Regions from separate parts of the Modestobacter lapidis genome, predicted to be linked through region 2. Evidence: riboswitches for the same ligand, from Rfam matches in the RefSeq annotation. Region 2 holds a riboswitch; the other holds the start of a gene.
What was found. Region 2 has a riboswitch for cyclic di-AMP ahead of ACYVG5_RS03205 (LysM peptidoglycan-binding domain-containing protein). Riboswitches for the same ligand answer to the same signal wherever they lie in the genome.

Region 1 (7,316 bases), on a different contig from region 2:
CGGCAGCGTGCTCGCCGTCGACGACGTGACCTTCGACGTCGAGCCCGGCAAGGTGACCGGCTTCCTGGGGCCCAACGGCGCCGGCAAGTCGACGACCATGCGCATGATCCTGGGGCTCGACCGCCCGACGCGGGGGCGTGCGCTCATCGGCGGCCGCCGGCTCGCCGAGCTGGGCGAACCGCTCCGCGAGGTCGGGGCCCTCCTCGACGCGAGCGCCGTCCAGCCGGGCCGCACCGGGCGGGACCACCTGCGGGTCGCTGCCCGGAGCAACGGCATCGCGCCCGGCCGCGTCGACGAGGTCATCGCCGAGGTGGGTCTCGGTCCGGCGGCCCGCCGGCGGATCCGGGGGTACTCCCTGGGCATGCGGCAGCGGCTGGGCATCGCCGCCGCCCTCCTCGGCGATCCCGCCGTCCTGCTGTTCGACGAGCCGATGAACGGCCTGGACCTGGACGGCGTCCGTTGGATCCGCCGGCTCGTGCGGGAGCTGGCCGACGAGGGCCGGACCGTGCTGCTGTCCAGCCACCTGATGAGCGAGATGCAGCAGACGGCCGACCACCTGGTCATCATCGGCCGGGGCCGGCTGATCGCCGACGCGTCGATCGAGCAGGTGCTGCACGGCGAGGGCGCCAGGCAGGTGCGGGTGCGGACACCGGCCGTCGACCGGCTGGAACGGGCGCTCGCCCGGCACGGCCTCCAGGCCCGCCGGCTGGACGACCGCGAGCTGCTGGTCGAGGGGGTTCCGGCGGGGACGGTGGGCGACGTGGCGCTGGCGGCCGGCGTCGCCGTGCACCGGCTCGCCGAGGAGAGCAGCTCCCTGGAGCAGGCCTACCTCGCGCTGACCGGGGCCAGCGTCGAGTACGGCACCGCGGACGCCGCCCTCACCGGGCAGGTGCTGCCGTGAGCGTCACCCGGACCGGCGAGCCGGGCATGGCCGGCCTCCTCGCCCGTGCCGCCGCGGCCGAGTGGACCCGGATGTGGACGGTGCGGACGACGTGGTGGTGCCTGCTGGCCGCCGCGGTCACGGTCGTGGGCCTCGGCCTCACCTTCGGGATCGACGTCGGCGGGGACCCGGGCGGCGCGCCACCGGCGCAGCTGGCCGGGGAGATCGCCGTCCTCCCCGGGCAGTTCGCCCTCCTGGTCCTGGTGCTGCTCGCGGTGACGCCCGAGTACGCCACCGGGGCGATCGGGACGACGCTGCAGTGGACGCCGCGCCGCGGCGTGCTGCTGGCCGCCCGGGTCGGGATGCCGGTCGCCGTCGCGACGGCCGCTGGGGTGCTGCTCGCCCTCGCCGCGGACCTCGCCGCCTGGGCGGCCCAGCCGCGCATGGAGCTGTCGTTCCCGGCCCTCGCCGGCAGCCTCGGCTCGATCGCGATCGTGCTGCTCGCGGGCGGCCTGCTCGCGGTCGGGGCCGGCCTGCTGCTGCGGAGCACGGCCGGGGCGCTGGCCGCCGTCTTCCTCGTCCAGCTGGTGCTGCCGTTCCTGCTGCCGGCGTTCGGCGTGGGGTGGATGAGCGCTCTCAGCCTTCTCCTGCCCGGCTCGGCCGCGACGTTCCTGCTCCTGGGCGAGCCGGACATGACGACGGCGTCCGCGGCGGCCGTGCTGGCCGTCTGGTCCGGGGGCGCGCTCGCGGCGGGGGCGTGGTCGCTCCTCCGCCGGGACGCCGCCTGATGGCGCAGCACCGGGCCACCCTCGACGCCGGCCCGCGCGGGCGGGTGGTCCCGATCGGATGGCGGCGGCGGCTGGCGGGCCGCCCGCTCGTCGAGCAGGCGTACCGGGCCTGCGTCGGTGTGGTCGGTGGCCTGGTCGTCGCCGCCGGCCTGGTCCTGGTCCCGCTGCCCGGGCCCGGCTGGCTGACGGTCATCGCCGGCCTGGTCGTGCTGGCCTCGGAGTTCGCCTGGGCCGAACGGCTGCTCGGGTTCGCCAGGCGGCACGTCCAGCGGTGGACCGGGTGGTTGGGGACCCAGGCACCATCGACCCGCCTGCTGGTCGCGGTCGGGACCGCGGTGTTCGTCTACGGCGTCGTCGTGATCGGCCTGCGGATCGCGGGCGCGCCGGAGTGGGTGCCCGGCTGGGTGCCGCTCTGGCGGTCATGACGTCAGGGCGGTGCTCTACCCGGCACTCCGCGTCCGGGGATGCCGCGGGGCCTGGCGGACGGCGACCTTCAGGTGCGAGCTCACGATGCCGATGTACGTGAGGCACGAGCCGTGCCCCGGCGACCGGAGTAACACTGGACCTGCCGACGTGCGGGGGCCGCGTCGAGTTGCATCACCGATCGCACGACCGAGGAGGAGCGATGCACTACCTGCGCCGCATGCAGGCGGAGCGACCCGTGCTGTTCTGGCTGACGATCCTGTTGGCCTTCTGGCTCGGCTTCCAGCTCGTGCTCTTCGTGGCCGCGCTCCTGCTGGGGCCGTTCGGGCTGCCGTCGTGGGCGCCCTTGGTCGCCGTCCTGGTTGCCCTCGTCGTCATCGCTCGCCGACAGCAGCGGTCCGGGTAAGCCAGGCTGCTGCCCGCCGACGGCAACGCAGTGCTAGCACCGGGCAGCTCGGCCCGTGTCTCACCTGGGACGCGGGCCGCTACTCATCCCGGGCCATCTCGCCCGTGCGGGCCATCGCGACCGACTGCGGCTGAACCGTTCTGCGCCAGGGCTTCGGCCGGGCACCCTCGGGACGCGGTGGAACGCCGACCGGCCCGGTCGGCGGCGTCCGGCGCCGCGCGGGCGGATCCTGGCCCAGCAGCCGGAACGACAGTTGCACGGCCGGCCCCGTCGCGAGCGCCAGCAGGACGGTTCCGAGCCCGAGTGCTCCACCGAGCAGCCACCCCGCCACGAGCACCGTGACCTCGATCGCGACACGCGCGGTGCCGATCGACAGGCCGTGATGGTGGCAGGCGACCATCAGGCTGTCCCGCGGCCCGGCTCCGAACCGGGCGCCGATGTACAGCGCGCTCCCGAAGCCGAGCAGCACCACCGCAGCGACGAGCACCAGGACCCGCACCCACGTGTCGGCCGCCGGGAGGTCGTCGAGCCAGGAGGTCTCCAGCAGCCGGTCCAGGACCCAGCCCACCGCGACGACGTTGAACAGGGTGCCCAGGCCCGGACGCTGGCCGAGTACCCAGGACAGCCCCAGGACGATGAGCCCCACCACCATGACGACGACCCCGAAGGAGAGCCCGAGGCTCTGGCTCAGGCCCGAGTGCAGCATGTCCCAGGGGGAGAGCCCCAACTCCACCTGCACGGACAACCACACGGCCAGCGCACACAACGCCAGGCCACCGAGGAACCTCAGCAGTCGTCCGGGAGAAGGCGTCCAGCGGAACGAGCGGGTTCGGGAGGGCGTGATGCTGGACGTGGCGGGGCTCCTCGGCTGCAGTCGGTCCGCCCAGCATGCCTGCTCGCCGCCGACCGGCCTCAACTGCCAGGGTGCGCAAGGCAGCCGGGGGCAGTCCCCCTCGCCCGCGTATTGCCAGCCAACCAGCCACGGAACCTTTCCCGGTTCGCCGGCGCCACCCACCGACGGTACGGTCTCGGACCACCGCGTCGACGTGATCTAAGACATACGGAGGGACCCATGAGAAGCGGACCCACTCCAAAAAGGCTGCTCACTATCCTCACTGCGCTGATGCTCCTAGCCGGCACAAACGCGCTGACGGCAGCGGCCAGTCCGCGCAACGACGACTCGAGCGGCGACGCCGGAGCGACATACTCCAACCCGACCGGGCTCGACACCATCGAATGGCTCCCGAACAGGCCAGCGGATTACCGAATCCTCTACGGGGACAGCCCGCTCACGTTCGGCGACCTACGGCTCCCCGAGCGCGCTCCGGGACGTGACGGCTATCCGGTCGTGGTTTTCATGCACGGAGGCCAATGGGAATCGAGCTGGAGCCTTTCCTACACCGATCAGCTCGTGGAAGCGCTGACTAGAGCGGGGGTCGCAACGTGGAGCTTGGAGTACAGCCGCCGCAACAACCCCGGCGGGGGCTGGCCGGGAACCTTCCTCGATGTCGCAAACGGCACGGACTACCTGCGCGAACTCGACAAGAAGTTCCCGCTCGACCTCGACCGGACCGTGGCCATGGGCCATTCCTCGGGCGGTACGCTCGCACTATGGCTGGCCGGACGCGACCAGCTGCCAGCGGATAGCGAGCTCTACATGTCGAATCCGCTTCCCATCCACAGCGTGGTGGACCTAGCGGGTGTGCTCGACTTCGACCTTGCATTGCAGGCCGGGCGTGACGATGTCCTGCAGCTCCTTGGCGTCGAGACGGCCGAGCAAGCGGCCGAACGATTCGACGACGCGTCTCCTCGGCACCTCCTGCCTCTCGGCGTCCCACAGCATCTGATCATCGGCACGCTTGACGCCGACTGGCGAAACGACATTCACCGCCGCTACACCGAGGCTGCGCGCGCCGCCGGAGACGATGTAGAGCTGACGGTGCTGGAGGGCGCCAATCACTTCGACGTCGTAGACGTGTGCGGACCGGCTTGGGCCGTGGTCGTGAACGCGGTGTTCTCGCACCTCGATGAGGAGCCAAGCCCCGGCGCCTTCAAGTGGCCCAGCCGCCACGTCTGCCAATCGCGAGGGTAAGCCGACCCGCGACATGCGGGGCTCCGGGTCGTTCCACGCTTGATCAAGAGCGCGCGCATCCCAGAGCCCCGCGTGTCCGGGCGGGTGTCGTCGTGGTGAAGTGATCGCACTGAGGCACTCGCCGTCGAGGTCATCGACGACGCCGTCTGCTCCGCGGTCAACTCAGCGACTCGAACGCTTTGTGATGGGTGACCAGCTCGGCGAGCTGAACTCAGCCATCAGCGGGGACTCCTCGATGGCCACCAGCGGGGACTTTGACACGGCCACGGACAGCCGGTTATAGGTGCACAAGTGCCTGAGGGGCATCCCCAAGACGGTCAGTGGCTGCCGGTCCCGCTCGGTTGCCTGCCATCGACGGCCGGCGAGCTCGTGGAACATCGCGGCCACGTGGGGACTGGCGGATGCCCATGACGAGGGCGGCTCCGGCGTCGGCTCACGCCGTCGAGTTGTTCGCGGGGGAGCAGGCGCCGTGCACGTCGAGCGCGCGCCGCAGGCGCGGCGATCGCCTCGATGCCTCGCCCGGTAGCCGAGACGGGGAGCGACCCCCTACCCCGACAGGGGTAGGGGGTCGCTCCCCGTACGAGTCCCGACTCGAGCCCGCACTGCCCGCCGAGGGCCAACCGTCAGGTGTTCACCGCCTGGTCTGGCTGGCGGCTGCCACCTGTGGCTCAGCCCGCCCGGTGGTTCACGTGGACGTGGTCCATGTGGTTCGCCGTGCCGGTCCCACGGTTCTCCATCTGCTTCCAGGAGCCGGTCGGCGAGGAGAGCATGCGCTGCTGCCAGATGATGTAGTCCACGCCGAGCTCGTCCCAGTGGGCGATGTGGTGCTGAGCGACCGCGTCGCCGAGGGCGGCGTTGACGCCGACCATGTAGTCCAGCGCCAGCCCGGACGGGTGACCGCCCGGATCGGCCGCGCTGACGCGTGTGCCGCCGATGGTCCCGAGGCCGGGGACGCTGCTGACGACCGCGTCGGCGGCGGCCTGCACGTGCGGCCGAACGTTCCCGGCGCTGTTGGAGATGCGCGCGACGGCCGTGGTCACCGCGGCGACGGGGAGTGCCGGGGCTGGCGCGGCCTGCGCGGCACCGGAGGTCGTAAGGATCTGCCCCGGCGTGATGAGACCGGGGTTGCCGCCGATGACGCCGACGTTGCGCTGATACAGCTCCTGCCACGATTGGCCGTGGACGGCGGCGATCGTCGCCACCGTGTCGCCGGGTCGGACCGCGTAGTGGCCGCCCAGGACGGCGTGGCCGGACGGTGCCTCGGCGGCGACCGCGGTGGCCGGGGAGGTGTCGGCTCCGTCGTGGGCGGAGGTGGCCTGCGCAGGGGAGGTCAGGACGCCGAGTCCGACGACTGCGGCGCCGGCCGCGACGGGGACCCCGGCGAGGACGTGCTTGGTGCGGACATAGCGCGGTGCGCGGTGCTTGGACATGGTGATTCTCCGATCACCGCCGGCGAGGTGAGCTGTCGGGTTCGGGCGATCGGTGCCCGGCCGCGGTGCGCGGCTTCACCCCGAGGCGCGTGACGCGCCGTGAACGTGGGTCCCCCACCCCTGCCCTGAGTTCTCCGGATGACGGCCGGTGGGCAGAGTTGGGCGGACCGACGCCATGCCCTCATGATTGAGCGCAGCCAAAAAGTTACGTGCCGATATGTGCATTGTCGCCGTAACGTAGGTCACACGACAGGTTGTACGGATTACCGTGGGCTTCACCGTCCAGCGGAATTGGCATGCGCGGTCACCAGCCCGACGTTCCTCGACCGAGGGGCGGTATCGAAGTTGGATGCCATACCGCTCGCGGCGCCGGGGATCCGGCGGGAACGATTACCGATCTGGATCTGCCGGGCGAGCGGTGACCGCGCTGATGCGCGCCGTGGTCACCAACATCGACGACCCGGCGGTGCCTGCCCGGCTGGATCTGGTTGTGATCCCCGGGGCGAGATATCGAGCTGTACGAGTGTCCGAGCAGGACTTGAACCTTGAGGAAAGGCATGGCGCCGCTTCGCGTCTGTTGTCCTCGGCTCGTGACCGGGACGAATGCCCTGACCGCGCGTCGCCTGTCGCATGAGCTTGACGCGCCTGAACGCGGGTCACCGGTACAGCAACGCGGTCCGCGCGGCAGCAGAAGGCTGCGTTGGCCCGCCCGAGGGACCATGGGCTGCCGTTCTCCACCTGGAGTCTATCGATGCTGGCTGACTTCCTGGTCGCTGAGGGGATGGTCGACGACATCTCCCCCGAGGGCCTGCGGACGCTGCTGCGCGAGGAGGGCGTCTCCTTTCCGAGCCGTCAAGACCTGGAAGACCAGCACCGACCCTGACTACGCCATCCTGCGCCGGAGACTCTCTACGGCCGGCGGAAGATGACCGCCTGGCTCAATCGGGCCATGGCCGCCGAGCGACGGCCGCCGGTGCCATCCTCCGGGCCGCCGACGGCCCCTTCCGCGCCTTCGTCGGGCTGTGCGCGTTCGCCGGCCTCCGGCTCGGCGAGGCAGCCGCGATCAGGGTCGGCGACGTGGTTCCTTCGCCGCACCCTCACCGTCGCCCGGCAGGTGCAGCGGGCACCCGGCGGCTCGATCGACGTTCGCAGACCCAAGTACGGCAGCGAGCGGCAGGCCTACCTGGCCCCGTCACTGGTCGATCTGCTCGCGCAACACGTCGCCGCCCACTACCCGACGGGCAACTGGATCCTCACCGGAGAAACGGATGATCCACCGCACCAGAACACCGTCGGC
Region 2 (7,316 bases):
GGCGCAGCGGCACCCAGGACAGGTCCTTCCCGGCGTTCCAGCGACTCGTCGCCCCGGGCATCCGGTGCTCGGTTTCGTTCTCCACCTGGGCGTTCGCCCAGTCCTGCCACGGGTGGTCACCGAGCGCGTCGGCCCGGAACGGGGCGAGCTCCGCCACCAGCTCGGCGCGGCGCTTCATCGTGAACGAGGCCGCGACCCCGATGTGCTGCAGCGTCCCGGCACCGTCGTAGAGGCCCAGCAGCAGCGACCCGACCACCGGGCCGCTCTTGTGCCAGCGGAATCCGGCGACCACGCAGTCGGCGGTGCGCACGTGCTTCACCTTGGTCATCAGCCGCTGGTCGGGGGCGTAGCGCAGGTCGGCGCGCTTGGCGATGACGCCGTCCAGGCCGGCGCCCTCGAACTCGGCGAACCACCGCTGGGCCAGCTCGGCGTCCTGGGTCACGGAGGTGACGTGCACCGGCGCCTGCGTGCCGGACAGCGCCGCCCGCAGCCGGGCCTGCCGCTCGCCGAACGGGGTGTCCAGCAGCGACTCGTTCCCGAGGGCCAGCAGGTCGAAGGCGACGAAGGACGCCGGCGTCTCCGCGGCCAGCCTGTCCACCCGCGAGGCCGCGGGGTGGATGCGCTGCAGCAGCGACTCGAAGTCCAGCCGGTTCCCGCGCGGGACGACGATCTCGCCGTCGACCACGCAGCGCTCGGGCAGCTGGGCCTTCGCCGCCGCGACCACGTCCGGGAAGTAGCGGGTCAGCGGGCGCTCATTGCGGCTGCCCAGCTCCACCTCGTCGCCGTCGCGGAACACGATGCAACGGAAACCGTCCCACTTCGGCTCGTAGAACAGGTCGTCGCCGGTGGGCAGCTTCGCCGCGGGCTTGGCGAGCATCGGCTTGACCGGCGGGAGCACGGGCAGGTCCATGGGGGCAGTCAAGCAGCACCGGGCGGTGCCGGGCCGGCCAGCGCGTACCGGGTGAACAGGTAGCCGCCCTCCTCGAGCACCTGGACCAGCTCCGCAGCTGCCGGCCCGGGCAGGGGCGGGCCCGCCAGGAGGCCTGGTCCGCCGCCCACCAGCAACGGGGCCACGGACAGGTCGAGCTCGTCGACGACGCCGGCGGCCAGCGCGGCGGCGAACAGCGCCGGTCCGCCCTCGCAGACCAGCTGGGCCAGGCCGCGATCGGCGAGGGCGTCGACCGCCGAGGGCAGGTCGACGTCGTCGTCCCCGCAGACGAGCACCTGCACGCCGGCGGCGGCCAGCGCGGCCCGCCGGCCGGCGTCCGCGGCGGCGCAGGTGACCAGCACGGTGGGGGAGACCGCGTCGGTGACCAGCTGCGCGTCCGGGGCCAGGGACGCCCGCCGGGACACAACCACGACCGGCGCGGTCGGCCGGCTGCCCAGCGCGGTCCGCAACCGGCCGACGGGGGAATCGGCCAGCACCGGCCGGTAGCCCTCGGCGGCGGCCGTGCCGTGCCCGACGAGGACGGCGTCGGCCAGCGCCCGGAGGACCCGGAACACCCGCCGGTCGCCGTCGGACCCCAGCCCGCCGCTGCGCCCGGCCACGCTGATGGCGCCATCCAGGGCCGCGACGAAGTTGACCCGCACGTGCCGGCCGCCCGGCAGCCGGTACGCCTCGGCCAGCCCGCGCTCGTCGACCGGCCCGGGCGAGGGCAGCAGCCGCTGCACCGTCAGCGGGTGGTCAGCACGGCGGCGCTCTCCGCCGGCAGCGTCACGGTGTCGTCGTCCAGCACCGGCAGCTCCGCGGTGGCGAACAGCACCCCGGTCGCCGGGACGTCGAGGTCGATCTCGCGCGGCTGGTCGGACAGGTTCGCGACCACCCGCAGCGAGCCGCGGTACACGACCAGCCAGCGGTCCGCGTCGTCCCAGTGCACCTGCACGGCCGACAGGTCGGGGTCGACGAGGTCGGGGTGCGCCGCGCGCAGCGCGAGCAGCGCCTTGTGCACCTCGAAGAGCTCCGCGTGCGGCGCCCGGCCCAGCTCGGACCAGTCCAGCTTGGAGCGGGTGAACGTCTCCGGGTCCTGCGGATCCGGGACGACGGCGGCGTCCCAGCCGTGCGCGGCGAACTCGCCGATCCGGCCCTCGGCGGTGGCCCGGCCCAGCTCGGGCTCGGGGTGGCTGGTGAAGAACTGCCACGGCGTGCTCGCGCCCCACTCCTCGCCCATGAACAGCATCGGGGTGAAGGGGCTGGTCAGCACCAGGGTGGCGCCGGCCGCGAGCAGGCCGGGGGAGAGCGAGGCGGAGATCCGGTCGCCGACGGCGCGGTTGCCGATCTGGTCGTGGTCCTGCAGGTAGCCGACGAACTTCCAGCCGGGCAGGCTCGCGGTGTCGACCGGGCGGCCGTGGTGCCGGCGGCGGAAGCTCGACCAGTCGCCGGCGTGGAAGAAGGCGCCGGTCAGCGTCCTGGCGACCGCGCCGATGCCGGCCGCGGCGAAGTCGGCGTAGTAGCCCTGTTCCTCACCGGTCAGCGTGGCGTGCAGCGCGTGGTGGAAGTCGTCGCTCCACTGCGCGTCCAGGCCGGTGCCGCCCGCCACCCGGGGGGTGACCATCCGCGGATCGTTGAGGTCGCTCTCGGCGATGAGCGTCAACGGCCGGCCCTCGGCGACCGACAGCCGGTCGACCTCGGTGGCCATCTCCTCGAGCAGGTGGGTGGCGCGCTCGTCGACCAGCGCGTGCACCGCGTCCAGCCGGAGCCCGTCGACGTGCATGTCGCGCAGCCACATCAGCACGTTGTCCAGGATGTAGCGGCGCACCTCGTCGGACTCCGGGCCCGACAGGTTGATCGACTTGCCCCAGCTGTTCGCGCCGCCCTCCGCGAAGATCGGGAAGAACTCCGGCAGGTAGTTCCCCGACGGCCCGAGGTGGTTGTAGACGACGTCCTGGATCACGCCCAGACCGCAGCCGTGGCAGGCGTCGACGAAGCGCTGGTAGGCCTCGGGCCCGCCGTAGGTCTCCTGGACGGCGTACCAGGCGACGCCGTCGTAGCCCCAGTTGTGCGTGCCGTTGAACGCGTTGACCGGCAGCAGCTCGACGAAGCCCACGCCCAGCTCGACCAGGTGGCCGAGCCTGCCGATCGCGGCATCGAAGGTGCCCTCGGGGGTGAACGTGCCGACGTGCAGCTCGTAGACGGCGCTCCCGGCCAGCGGACGGCCGGTCCAGCTGGAGTCACCCCACGGGTACGCCGAGGGGTCGAAGCGGCGGGACAGCCCGTGCACGCCCTCGGGCTGGCGGCGCGAGCGCGGGTCGGGGCGCGGTGTCTCGTCGTCGTCGAGCAGGAAGCCGTAGTCGGCCTCCGGGGCCGCATCCACGGTGGCCCGCCACCAGCCGGCGTCGTCGCGCTGCATGTCGGAGATCGTGCCGTCGACGGTGACGCGCACCCGTTCCGGCAGCGGGGCCCAGACGGAGAACTCGGCGGGCGAGGCGGACGGTGCTGCCATGGGAACTCCTGCTCGGATCGCGGCGGTGCGGCTCCGACGGAGCCTGGCCGATCATGCCCGCCACGGGCGGCGCCAACCGTGGGGTGCCCCACGATCGCGCCCCGGAGGCGGCCGGAGGACGACGTCCTCCGGCCGCCCGGGTGTCACAGCGCCAGCTGCTGGCCCACCCGGATCACGTGCGGGTTCGGCACCGTGGCGGAGTTGCGGCCGTGCAGCTCCTGCCAGCTGGTGCCGTGCGCGGCGGCGATCTCCGCCAGCGTGTCACCGGGACGCACCGTGTAGGTGTCGCCCGAGGCCGCGGGCGCGGGCGCGGGCGCCGCAGCAGGCGCCGGTGCCGGTGCCGGGGCGGGGGCAGCGGCCGCCGGGGTCGTGCCGTCGCGCAGTTGCTTGCCGCACGTCGGCCAGGCGCCGACGCCCTGGGTCAGCAGCACCCGCTCGGCGACCTCGACCTGCTGCGCCGGCGTGGCCAGGTCGGCGCGCGGAGCGAACTCGCCGCCGCCGTGGCCCAGCCACGTGGGCGAGCTGAACTGCAGCCCGCCGTAGTAGCCGTTGCCGGTGTTGATCTGCCAGTTGCCGCTGGACTCGCACTGGGCGACGCCGGACCAGTCGTAGTGCGACGCCGAGGCGGGCCCGGCGAGGACGCCGATCCCGAGGGCGGCGGCGCCGACCGCGACCGTTCCGGCGCGGAGTGCGCTGCGGCGGGCGCGGCTCATGGAGAGGTGGGACATGGGTGATCCTCCGATCACCGCCTGCGGGGTTAGCTGTCGGGTTCGGGCGAATCGGTGCCCGGCCGCTCGCACCCCCGGAAGGGCGCGGCACGGCTTCACCCCGAGACACGCGCTGCGCGTCGGAAGTGGGTTCCCCGTCCCCGTCCTGGGTGGGTCGGTGTCAGGCTGCCGGCGGACGGGGCTCGGCGGTCCGGTGCCTCGCGCCCGTCCGGTGTGGCCCAGGCGCTCTCCCACTGTGAACGAAACCGCCCGGTTCCGCTTCGGTCCGGATCGCTCGGTCCGACATCCGCCCAGCTCGGGCTCCGACAGGCCGGGCCGGAGACGCCGCAGCGTCCCCGGCCTGTAACCCTGCGTTAGTGATCGGCCTCCTGCAGGGACCCACCGCGAGCGTGCGAGTGGTGGGGGGCAGGGGGTCCTTCTTTAGTCGCGGGCGAGCAGTGCGACCGGCAGGCGGGTGAGTAGCTCGGAGACCGCGGCGCCGGACGCGTCGGAGACCACCCGGCTGCCGGTGAGCAGGTCCCGCCACGAGCCGGTGGGCAGGTGCAGCGCGGTATCGCCCCAGCCGGTGCCCGCCAGGCGCACCGGCAGCCGGGTCGCGACGGTGACGGCGCCGCCGCGGTCGAAGGCGACGACGGAGTCCGCCGCCGTTCCGGTGGCCTCGACCGGCGTGTAGCCGCCGAAGGCCTCGGGGACGTCGCGGCGGTGCCGCAGCGCCCGCGAGACGACCAGCAGCTTGGCGGCACCGGTGTCGTCCACGGGCGGTATCCAGCCCTCGTCGAGCCGGGCCAGCGACGAGCGCCGCAGGTCGTAGTCGACCGGACGCCGGTTGTCCGGGTCGACCAGCGAGAAGTCCCACAGCTCGGTGCCCTGGTAGACGTCCGGAACGCCGGCGATGGTCAGTTGCAGGAGCTTCTGCGCCAGCGAGTTCGACCAGCCGAACGGTGCGATCCGCGCCACGAACCGGTCGACCTCCGTGGCGGTCGTCGGGTCGTCGAAGGCGGCGTCGACCAGCGCGTGCAGCTGGTCCTCGAACTCCTGCACCGGGTTCGTCCAGGTCGTCGAGGTGCCGGCCTCGCGGGCGGCCTTCTCCACGTAGGCGTGCGCGCGCTCCCGGGACAGCGGCCACGCCCCGACCAGGTTCTGCCACACCAGGTGGGCGAGCGAGCGGTCGGCCAGCGGGTGCCGATCGAGCCAGCCGCGAACCAGCCCGGCCCACTCGGTGGGCAGCTCGGCCAGCACCGCCAGCCGGGCCCGGACGTCCTCGCTGCGTTTGGTGTCGTGGGTGGACAGCGTGGTCATCGACTCCGGCAGCCGCTCGGCGCGCAGCCGCTGGGCGGCGTGGAAGTCGGCCACCGTCGTCCCGAACCGGGCCGGGTCGCCACCCACCTCGTTGAGCGCGACGAACCGCGCCCACCGGTAGTAGGCGCTGTCCTCGACGCCCTTGGCCATCACCGGGCCCGACGTCTGCTCGAACCGGGTGGCCAGCTCGGAGCCGGCGGTACCCAGCAGTGGGTGCAGGGCATCGACCGCGGCGGTGAGCTCGGGACGGCGCTCCCGGACCGCGCGCACCATCTCGTCGAGGTGCTCGCGGCCGTCGGGCAGGTAGCTGCGGTACACCGGGAAGCCGGCCAGCAGCTCGGCGAGGCCCTCGGTGACCAGCTCGGCCGGCACCCCGGGCAGCTCGCCGACGATCCGGGTCAGCCGGGCCACCTCGGAGCCGAGCATGCCGTCGGTGACCTCGCGCTTGCACATCCGCACCAGCTGCGCGTAGTCCACCCGCGTGCCGGCCAGCTCGGTGTCCAGCGCGGTCAGCGCCGGCTCGCCGGCCGGGTCGACCAGTACCCGGTCGACCTCGGCGAGGGCGTCGTAGCCCGTCGTCCCGGCCGTCGCCCAACCGGCGGGCAGCTGCTCGCCGGGCTCGAGGATCTTCTCCACGACCGTCCACCGGTGCCCGGACAGCCGGGCCAACGCGTCCAGGTACGCCCTCGGGTCGGCGAGGCCGTCGGGGTGGTCGATCCGCAGCGCGTCGACGGCCCCGGACTCCACCAGCTGGCCGACCAGCTCGTGGGTGGCGGCGAAGACGGCGGGGTCCTCGGCGCGCAGCCCGGCGAGGGTGTTGATCGCGAAGAACCGGCGGTAGTTCAGCTCCGCGTCGGCCCGGCGCCAGTCGACCAGCTCGTAGTGCTGGCGGTCGTGGACGGCGACCGGGTCGTCGCCGTCCCGGGCGGTGCCCGGTGCGACCGGGAACCGGTTGTCGTAGTAGCGCAGCTCCCACTCGCCGTCGGCCCGGACCAGCTCCAGCGTGGCCAGGTCCTCGGCGGAGCCGAGCACCGGCAGCCGCACCCGGCCGCCCCCGAAGTCCCAGTCGACGTCGAAGGCGTCGGCGTGCGGGCTGTCCCGGCCGAGCTTGAGCAGGTCCCACCACCAGCCCGACTCGTGCGCGTCGGCCACCCCCATGTGGTTGGGCACCAGGTCCAGCACCAGGCCGAGCCCGGCCGCGTGCAGCGCGGCGACGAACCGGTCGAACCCGGCCCGCCCGCCGCGCGGCTCGTCGATGTGCGCGTGGTCGGTGGTGTCGTACCCGTGGGTGCTGCCGGCCGCGGAGCGCAGCAGCGGCGAGGAGTACGCGTGGGTCGCCCCGAGGTCGGCCAGGTAGCCGGCCACCGCGGCGGCGTCGTCCAGGGTGAAGTCCGCGGTCACCTGCAGCCGGTAGGTGCTGGCCGGCACCTCCCGGCGGCCGTCGCCACCGCGGGTGGGGGCGGTCACGCCGACGCGCACAGCACGACCATGGCCCGGGCGGCGAGGGTGATCGTCTCGCCCGCCTTGACCTCGACCGGCTCCACCTCGCCCATCTCCGCGGTGTCCACGACGACGGTCCAGCCCTCGGCGTACTCGGCCGGTGGCACGGTGAACCCGATGTCCTCGTGCCAGGCGTTGAACGCCAGGTAGAAGCAGTCGTCGACGACGGGGTCGCCGCGCTCGTCGGTGGAGCGGATGCCGTGGCCGTTGAGGTAGACGCCGATCGACTTGGCGTACGCGGCGTCCCAGTCCTCCTCGGTCATCAGCTCGCCGGCGTGGGTGAACCAGGCGATGTCGGGAACCGGGTCGCCCTCCTCGCGCCGCACCGGCCGGCCGTGGAAGAACCGGC

Region 1: it holds a riboswitch for cyclic di-AMP, as region 2 does, so the genes downstream of both, ACYVG5_RS20870 (LysM peptidoglycan-binding domain-containing protein) here and ACYVG5_RS03205 (LysM peptidoglycan-binding domain-containing protein) in region 2, are expected to answer to the same signal.

Annotation. Positions count from the first base shown of each region.
Region 1 is NZ_BAAGVS010000035.1:17,427-24,742, forward strand. It holds gene ACYVG5_RS20840 (ABC transporter ATP-binding protein) at 1-901, shown strand, start outside; gene ACYVG5_RS20845 (hypothetical protein) at 898-1,668, shown strand; gene ACYVG5_RS20850 (TIGR02611 family protein) at 1,668-2,093, shown strand; gene ACYVG5_RS20855 (hypothetical protein) at 2,294-2,497, shown strand; gene ACYVG5_RS20860 (YczE/YyaS/YitT family protein) at 2,577-3,236, opposite strand; gene ACYVG5_RS20865 (alpha/beta hydrolase) at 3,570-4,589, shown strand; gene ACYVG5_RS20870 (LysM peptidoglycan-binding domain-containing protein) at 5,258-6,019, opposite strand; cyclic di-AMP (ydaO/yuaA leader) riboswitch at 6,022-6,166, opposite strand; gene ACYVG5_RS20875 (hypothetical protein) at 6,771-6,902, shown strand.
Region 2 is NZ_BAAGVS010000002.1:104,899-112,214, forward strand. It holds gene ACYVG5_RS03190 (ATP-dependent DNA ligase) at 1-910, opposite strand, end outside; gene ACYVG5_RS03195 (dihydrofolate reductase family protein) at 919-1,671, opposite strand; gene treZ (malto-oligosyltrehalose trehalohydrolase) at 1,674-3,440, opposite strand; gene ACYVG5_RS03205 (LysM peptidoglycan-binding domain-containing protein) at 3,584-4,168, opposite strand; cyclic di-AMP (ydaO/yuaA leader) riboswitch at 4,172-4,335, opposite strand; gene treY (malto-oligosyltrehalose synthase) at 4,589-6,946, opposite strand; gene glgX (glycogen debranching protein GlgX) at 6,931-7,316, opposite strand, start outside.